Regions from separate parts of the Variovorax sp. 3319 genome, predicted to be linked through region 2. Evidence: riboswitches for the same ligand, from Rfam matches in the RefSeq annotation. Region 2 holds a riboswitch; the other holds the start of a gene.
The links. A riboswitch is a leader RNA that binds a small molecule or an ion and turns the genes downstream of it on or off. The one in region 2 is predicted to bind thiamine pyrophosphate.

Region 1: linked by a shared signal. The riboswitch ahead of J2X67_RS25010 (cytosine permease) and the one ahead of thiC (phosphomethylpyrimidine synthase ThiC) in region 2 are both predicted to bind thiamine pyrophosphate.

What each region holds. Positions count from the first base shown of each region.
Region 1 is NZ_JAVDUZ010000014.1:112,951-117,318, reverse strand. It holds gene J2X67_RS25020 (aminotransferase class III-fold pyridoxal phosphate-dependent enzyme) at 1-845, opposite strand, end outside; gene J2X67_RS25015 (TetR/AcrR family transcriptional regulator C-terminal domain-containing protein) at 957-1,691, shown strand; TPP riboswitch at 1,719-1,826, shown strand; gene J2X67_RS25010 (cytosine permease) at 1,903-3,258, shown strand; gene thiD (bifunctional hydroxymethylpyrimidine kinase/phosphomethylpyrimidine kinase) at 3,209-4,072, opposite strand; gene J2X67_RS25000 (FAD-dependent oxidoreductase) at 4,213-4,368, shown strand, end outside.
Region 2 is NZ_JAVDUZ010000002.1:211,670-216,037, reverse strand. It holds gene J2X67_RS05330 (HAD family phosphatase) at 1-230, opposite strand, end outside; gene thiC (phosphomethylpyrimidine synthase ThiC) at 287-2,170, opposite strand; TPP riboswitch at 2,258-2,363, opposite strand; gene J2X67_RS05320 (YchJ family metal-binding protein) at 2,390-2,818, opposite strand; gene J2X67_RS05315 (helix-turn-helix transcriptional regulator) at 2,954-3,688, shown strand; gene iaaH (indoleacetamide hydrolase) at 3,703-4,368, opposite strand, start outside.

The DNA of each region.
Region 1 (4,368 bases), on a different contig from region 2:
GCACGCCCGCCGAAAGCCCCAAACGACATGCCGCCGCCGATGTACTTGCCCAGCGTGGTCAGGTCTGACCGGATGCCCAGCTTGTTGGCAAGGCCGCTCGGCGCCAGGCGCGAGGTCATGACCTCATCGAAAACCAGCAGCGCACCCACCTTGGTCGCGCCATCGCGAAGCGCGCGCAGAAAGTCGAGCCGCCCCGGAATGCAACCGCTCGCGCCCTGCATGGGTTCGACCAGGATGGCGGCAATTTCGGCCCCGTGCGCCTCGATCTGCTCGGCCGCGGCCTGAACGTCGTTGTAGGGCAGCACCAGAAAGTCGAAGGGCACGGTCGTCGGCAAGGGCTTGGCGCCAAAGCCGAGCACGCCGCCGTGATAGCCGCCCGAGAACACCACGATCTTTCGGCGGCCGGTGAAGTGCAGCGCGGCCGTAAGCGCCATCAGGTTTGCCTCGGTGCCCGAGTTGGTGAAGCGCAACTGCTCGATCTGCGGAAAGCGTTCGCAGATGGTTCTTGCCAGCCGCCCCTCGAGCAGGTTGTGCCCCGTGAGGTTGATGCCACCCTGCATTGCCTCAATGACGGCATCGCGGATTTCCGGTGCCGAGTGGCCGTATACACCGGCCGTGTACTCGGCGATGAAATCTGCATAGCGGTGGCCGTCGGCGTCCCAAAGTGCCGCGCCCTCGCCCTTGGCGATGGTGAGCGGAAACGGCGCGTAGAAAAGTACCGAGCGGCTGTTGGCACCCGGCATATAGCGCGTCTGCTCCTCGAACTGGCGCCGGCTCGCGGGGTTGCTGGCGACAAAGCGCCGATGCGCCTCGGCAAGGGCTTGGTCGATTGCAGCATCAGTCATGGACTGGTCCTTCGAAAGTGGGAGGTCAGGGATTGATCTCCGGTTAATTGATCAATGCTCAATTAATATTGTTTATACAATCAATTTCATCCCCACACAATGGCGGCATCCATGAAGAAGACCGCACCCGAAACCAAACCCAAGACCGCGGGCCGCCCCGCCGGCGGTGGCGCGCTGTCGAAGCGGCTCATCGCCCAAGCCGCCCTGGCCCACATCGACGAGTTCGGCCTCGGCGCCTTCAGCATGCGCGAGATTGCGGCGCGCCTGGGCGTCTACCCGGCCACGGTGCATTGGCATGTGAGCACCCGCGAGGCGCTGCTTGCCGAAGTGGCCGCCATGGTGATGGCCGACGTCACGCCGCCGCCCGGCCAAGCGGGCTGGCAGGAATGGATTGCGCAACTGTTTCGCCGCTGCCGGGCGGCAGTGCGCCGCCACCCCAACGTGGCCCAGTTGCTGGGCGCGCAACTGGTGTCGAACGGCAGCCTGCCCACCGAGCTGGTCGAAGGCGTGCTTGCAGCCTTGGTCGAAGCCGGGTTCGAAGGGCAACCGCTGTTGGAGGCGTACAACTGCGTGATCGCGGCCATGCTCGGGTTCGTGACGATGGAGTTCTCGCCCCTGCCCGCGGACAACACCCAGGCCTGGGCCGAAGAATTGCGCGAGCGCGTCCACACCATTCGCCCGCTCGATCACCCGGTGCTCACGCGCAACCTGCCGCTGCTGGCAAACCAGGCTTTCATCGTGCGGTGGGACAACGGCGCCGCCGTGCCGCTGGACAGCAGCTTCGAGCGGCATATCCAGATCGTCATCGATGGTTTGGAAGCTTTTGCGCGCAGGCTCGTACAATAGTTTCCGCTTTTGCGCCACGGCGCGGAGCACCACCGCTAGGGGTGTCGAACCGGAATAAGTTCCGGGGCTGACTGAGAGAGTCCCTTTGAACCTGACTGAGGTAATCCTCGCGCAGGGAAGCTGGTCCGGCGGCCTGTCGCGTTGTCTCGCGTGATGGCTCCGCCGCCGGAGCCTCGCCCACCTGCCAAACCTTTTGCACTGGAGCAACTGGATGGCACACGACAACGACAATTTTTCTTCGGCCAACGAGGCGCTGACGCCTTTGCCCGCGTCACAGCGCGTGTTCGGCTGGCACGACCACGCCTCGCTCTGGTTCAGCCTGGGCGTGGGGCTGCTGGTAATGCAGATCGGCGCCTACCTGGTGCCGGCGGTGGGCACACGCGATGCGGCCATTGCCATTGTGCTGGGCTCGCTGCTCGGCGCGGGCCTATTGGCCTGGACGGCACGGCTCGGCTGTGAAACCGGGCTTGCAAGCGCAGGGCTGATGCACGCCACCTACGGCAGCGCTTTCGCACGACTGCCGGTGCTGCTCAACATCGTGCAGCTGGTGGGCTGGACTACCTTCGAACTGGTAATCATGCGTGAAGGCACGCAGGCTATCGGCCAGCAGGCGTTCGGCCTTACGCTCACCGGCCCGTTGGGCAGCGCGCTTACCACCCTGATCTGGGGCGCGGTGCTGCTGGCGCTGCTCGCAGGCTCCATGGTCAAGCTGGTGCGGCGCTTCGTCAGTCGCTTCGGCCTGCCGCTGGTGGTGCTGTCGCTGCTGTGGCTCACCTGGCAGTTCGCAACGCGGCTGGAGGCCAAGGGGCTGGACGCGTTCTGGGCGCATCCGGGTGCCGGGGGCATGGGCATGTTCAGCGCGCTCGACCTGGTGATTGCAATGCCGGTGTCCTGGCTGCCGCTGGTGGCCGACTATGCGCGGCACGGCAAACGCAGCGCGAACGGACAGCGTGGCCTGGGCAGCGCATTCACCGGCACCTGGCTCGGCTACGCGCTGGCCAACATCTGGTGCTATGCGCTGGGCGTGATGGTTGTGAGCGTGGCCGAGCCAGGCACCGGGCTGGTTACCGCATTGCTGCTCGCCCAAGGCGGCCTGGTGGCGCTGGGCCTCATCCTCATTGACGAGCTCGACAACGCCTACGGCGACGTGTACTCGGGCGCGGTGTCCACCCACAGCCTGCTGCCGCGCTGGAGCGTGCGGCGCTGGGGCCTGCTGATTGCGGCGCTGTGCACCGCCCTGGCGCTGGTGCTGCCCATGCACACGCTCGAGCCGTTCCTGCTGATGCTGAGCTCGGTGTTCGTGCCGCTCTACGGCGTGATCTTGGGAAGGCTGGGCGCAGGCCGGGCCATTGCCTCGGCCGGCAACCGCCGTGTCGACCTTGGCGCGGCGCTGATCTGGATCGCCGGTATTGCGGCTTATCACGCCGCGGCCAAGTGGGCGCCCCAGTTCGGCTCTGCGCTGCCAACGCTGGCGGCAACCTTCTTGCTGGCGTGGCTCAGCCGGCCCAAGCCGGCATCTACAGCAACGGCAGGCGGTGCATCGGCACTGGCGCAAAACCGTGGTTGAGCGGACCGTGCCCCTTGCCGATTTGCACGTTGGTACCCGCCGCCATGGCACCGAGCACGAACGCGCGTGCGCGCTCCACGGCCTCGGGCAACTCCAGGCCCAGCGCCAGGTGCGCGGCTATCGCGGACGACAGCGTGCAACCGGTGCCATGCAGGTTGCGGCTTGCAATGCGGGCCGAGGCCAGGCGCTTGCGCAGGCCGCCGCGCCCCAACAGCACATCGACCACTTCGTCACCCGGCAAATGCCCGCCTTTGAGCAGCACAGCTTGCGCGCCGAGTGCCAGCAGTTCTTCGGCTGCTCCGTCGAGCGCATCGACGCCGTCGATGGCGTGGCCGATGAGCAAGGCGGCTTCATCGAGATTGGGCGTAACCACCGCGGCGCGCGGAAACAGTTCTCGCACCAGCACCTGGACCGTCTCTGCGGCAATCAGGCGGTCCCCGCTGGTCGCCACCATGACCGGGTCGAGCACCACATTCGGCAACCGGTAGTGATCGATGGCCCAGGCCACTACATCGACCACCTCGGGCGCATGCAGCATGCCAAGCTTGACCGCATCGACACCGATGTCTTCGACCACGGCCTGGATCTGCGCCTTGAGAAAAGCCGGCGGCACACCGTGAATGCCCGACACGCCGCGCGTGTTCTGCGCGGTGAGCGCAGTGATCGCGGTCATGCCGTAGCAGCCGAGCGCGGCGAAGGTCTTCAGGTCGGCCTGGATGCCCGCACCACCGCCGCTGTCGGAGCCGGCAATCGAGAGCACGCGCACGTAGCGCTGGGGCGCTTGGGGCGCGTCGGAGTGTGCAGCTTGGGTCATGCTGAAAATTATCGGCGACTCGCCTTGCCTTGCTCCCTCCCCTCCCGGGGGAGGGTCGGGCTGGGGGCAATCGGCGCATCCGTTGCGCGCTCTGCCCGCCCCCATCCCAACCTTCCCACAGCGGGGGAAGGAGCAACGCCATGAGCCTTCCGTTTCAATCGGCCGCCATTCTCGGCGCGGGGCTGATGGGCCGCCTGCTCGCGGTCACGCTGGCGCGGGCCGGCTGCAAGGTCGAGTTGTTCGATGCAGCAGGTCCCACGGCCGAAGGCGCGGCGGCGCGCGTGGCGGCCGCCATG
Region 2 (4,368 bases):
CTGAAAGCCCTGAGCCACTCCTCGGTAATCCGGACGCCGGTCTTGGATTCGATGAGGTCTGTCTCGTCCTTCACGGCCTTGCCGGTGAAGGTGTTCATCGACTCTTCGGTGGTGAGATGCCAACCGAGCTCGCCGAGCATTTCGGCGAGCACGCGGTTGGTGATGGGTTCGGAGTCGACGAGCACGCCGTCGCAGTCGAAGAGGACTGCGGCGAAGGGAAATGGGGTCATTGCGCTGAAGGGGTTTCGGGGAGAGCCCCCATGGTAGCAACGACCCCGGGGCGCGCTCAGGCTACTGGGCGTATGGGGATGTAGATTTCTCCACCGCCCGCCATGAACTCCTTGGACTTTTCCTCCATGCCCTCGGCCATGGCCTCAGCCTCGGCCACGCCCTTCCTGGCGGCGTACTCGCGCACTTCCTGCGTGATCTTCATCGAGCAGAACTTGGGGCCGCACATCGAACAGAAATGCGCCACCTTGCTCGAATCCTTGGGCAGCGTCTCGTCGTGGAACTCGCGTGCCGTATCGGGATCGAGCCCCAGGTTGAACTGGTCTTGCCAGCGGAACTCGAAGCGCGCCTTGCTCAGCGCATCGTCTCGCGAACGCGCTCCCGGGTGCCCCTTGGCCACATCGGCAGCATGCGCGGCGATCTTGTACGCAATGATTCCCTGCTTCACGTCGTCGCGATCGGGCAGACCCAGGTGCTCCTTCGGCGTCACGTAGCAGAGCATCGCAGTGCCGGCCCAGCCGATCATCGCGGCACCGATGGCGCTCGCAATGTGGTCGTACCCGGGCGCAATGTCGATGGTCAGCGGACCGAGCGTGTAGAACGGCGCCTCGTGGCAGTGCTTGAGCTGCTCGTCCATGTTCGACTGGATCATGTGCATCGGCACATGGCCCGGCCCTTCGATCATGGTCTGCACGTCGTGCTTCCAGGCAATTTGCGTGAGCTCGCCCAGCGTGCGCAGCTCGGCAAACTGAGCCTCGTCGTTCGCGTCGGCACCCGAGCCCGGGCGCAAGCCGTCGCCTAGAGAAAAACTCACGTCGTACGCCTTCATGATGTCGCAGATGTCTTCGAAGTGCTCGTAGAGAAAGCTCTCCTTGTGGTGGGCAATGCACCACTTGGCCATGATCGAGCCGCCGCGCGAGACGATGCCCGTCATTCGATTGGCGGTCAGGTGAATGAACGGCAACCGCAGCCCTGCATGAATGGTGAAGTAGTCCACGCCCTGCTCCGCCTGCTCGATCAGCGTGTCGCGGTAGATCTCCCAGGTGAGGTCTTCGGCCACCCCGCCCACTTTTTCGAGCGCCTGGTAGATCGGCACCGTGCCGATGGGCACCGGCGAGTTGCGCACGATCCAGTCGCGCGTGGTGTGGATGTTCTTGCCGGTCGAAAGATCCATCACGTTGTCGGCGCCCCAGCGAATCGCCCACACCAGCTTTTCGACTTCTTCCTCGATGCTCGAAGTGACGGCCGAGTTGCCGATGTTGGCGTTGATCTTCACCTTGAAGTTGCGGCCGATGGCCATCGGCTCGACTTCAGGGTGGTTGATGTTGGCGGGGATGATGGCGCGGCCGCGTGCGACTTCATCGCGCACGAACTCGGGCGTGATGATGCGCGGAATGCTCGCGCCCATCGGGTTGCCGGCCACGCGTTTTGCGCGCTCTTCGTTGGCCAGGTACTCGGCCATCCACTCGCGCTTGCCGTTCTCGCGCAGTGCCACGTACTCCATCTCGGGGGTAATGATGCCGCGGCGGGCATAGTGCATCTGCGTGACGTTGGCGCCCGGCTTGGCGCGGCGCGGTGTGCGCTGCAGCGCTGAAGCGCCGGCGCGCAGTTCGGCCAGGCGCTGGGCATCGCGGTCTTCGTTCTTGGCGCCGTCGTCCAGCGCGTGGTGGGTGCGGCCTTCGTAGCTTTCGGTGTCGTTGCGCTCAAGCACCCACGCACCGCGCACGTCGGGCAGGCCGCGGCGCACGTCGATCTCGACCTTGGCATCGGTGTAGGGGCCCGAGGTGTCGTAGAGCGACACGGTCTCGCCGTTGGTCAGCAGCACGTCGCGCACCGGCACGTTCAGGTCGGGCCGGCTGCCCGGAATCAGGCATTTGTGCGAAGCGGGAAAGGGCTCGCGCGTGAGCGAGAGCAGGGAGGTGAACTTGTCGGGGGCATTCATGCGGGGCACTCCTTGTTGAGGGAAAGGGTGCTCCGCAATCGCTCGGTGGACTTTGGACCGCCACGGTGGGTGGGTGGCGGGACCGGAGTCAGGGAGTGCAGCTCTTCTTACGCCGGTATGACCCGGATCAAGTTCGCGGGTCGGCAGCTTTGCCATCTCAGCACGCCACATGCGTGCACCCCGGAGCGAGGCCGATTGTGCGAGCCTCGGCCCGCCGCGTCAACCAGGAGTCTGCAGGTCGCCTTCGAGGTAGAACCAGCGATCGCCTTCCCGCACGAAGCGGCTGCGCTCGTGCAGCCGCGTGGCGGTGCCGGTGCTGCTGCGCTGCCGCGCGACGAATTCGACCTCTGCGTGGTCGGCGTCGAGCACCGAGCGCGAGCGGATGTCGAGCCCCAGCCATTTCACGCCGGGCTCGAACTCGATCGAAGCCGGCCGCTTCGACGCGTGCCAGGTGGCCAGCAGGTAGGGCTCTCGCTCCAGCACGAAGGCGGTATAGCGCGAGCGCATCAGCGATTCGGCATCCGGCGCGGGCGTGCCCTCGAAGTCTTCGAGGTAGCGGCCGCAGCACAGGGCATAGCCGATGGGCTTGTCTCGACGGTCCGTGCGGCCGCAGGGGCAGGGTCCGGTGGTGGGATCAGTGGCGCTCATGAAGGCCTCTATTGGAACACCTTGCGGCCCTCGCGCCGATGGGGCAAGCCCGGGGCCGCCTGCGGAGATCCACTCTTGGCGCAGTGCTTGCTAGACGCTAGCCTTGTTTCTGCACACCAAAAGAGCGAGGCGGCGATGTACCTGACAGGCTCCGAACAGCAGGCGCTGCGCGGCGTTTTCACGCTGCTGGCGGAAGACCGGGGCGAAGGCGACATTCGCGAGCGCCTGGGCGGGGCGCTGCTCGACCTGCTGCATGCCGACCAGTTCGCATCCTTCGTCTGGAATGCCGAGACCGGTCAGTTCGACGGCCGCGTGGCCTTGAACATGGACCCTGCCAACCTCGACCGCTATGGCGAATGGCACCAGCACCACGACCCGATCACCTTCGTGCTGCAGTCGCATCGCCGCGCCACGCGCGTGACCGACGTGATGCCGCAGCGCGAACTCATGCGCACGGCGTTCTTCACCGACTTTCTTTCGCGCGACGGACTGCACTGGGGCATGAACCTGCATGCCTTCGAAGGCAACAGGGCCCTGGGCGACCTGCGCATATGGCGGCGCAAGGGCCGCGGCGATTTCGGCGACCATGAGAAGGCGCTGCTCGACCTGATCGAGCCGGCTTTCATCGGTGCGCTGCAGCGTGCGCAGCGCACGGCGGCTGCCGCGCATATGCCCGCCGAAGCCCCGTGGAGTGCCCTGAGCGCGCGAGAGCAGGAGGTTGCGGGGGCTGTCTTCGAAGGCCTGACCGACAAAGAGATCGCGCGCCGCATGGCGGTGGGCGTGCCCACGGTGCGCACCTACCTGCGGCGCATCTTCGACAAGCTCGGCATCGAACGGCGTTCGGCGCTGGCCGGCCTGGCTCGGCGCTGACACGGCCGGAGGCGCTACTTGCCCTTCGGAGCCGGCAGGCGGCCCAGTACGTTTTCTACTGCGAGGCCCACGGCGAGCAGCTTGCGATCGCTGCCGGCGGGCCCGTCCAGCTCCAACCCGATGGGCAGGCCGCTGCTCGGGCCAAGACCCGACGGCAGCTGCACGCCCGGAATACCGGCGTTGCTGCCGGGATCGGTGTTCTGGATGAGCGCGCTGAAGGTCTCGGGGCTGCTGGCTTCGGGTGCCGCCGGCGGAGCCACGCGCGGCACGGTCGGAAACACCAGCGCGTCGAGCCGGTGCCGAGCGAAGGTGTCGCGGTAGAGCTTCTGCAACGCGGGCCGGGCGACGTGCATTGCGTTGTCATACGCCGGCTTGGCATCGACCATGCCGTTGGGCGCCGGCAGCTTGCGTGGAATCACGAAGGCTTCGAAGGTGGCCTTGACGTCCGGACTTGCGACGCCGGCTGTCAGCTGCGCGATGTCGATGCCGGTGCGGTACTTTGCGAGGTAGGCCACCATGTCGTCGTGCGCCTCGTAAAGCGCAACCGGAAAGCCGATGGCACTGTTGAGTTCCATGAGCTTCGGCATTTCCACGTCCACCAGGGTGACGCCTGCCGCGCGCAGCTTGCCGAGCGCGGCGTCGGTTGCGGCCCGCGTGTCGGCGTCGAGGTTGGCGTAGAA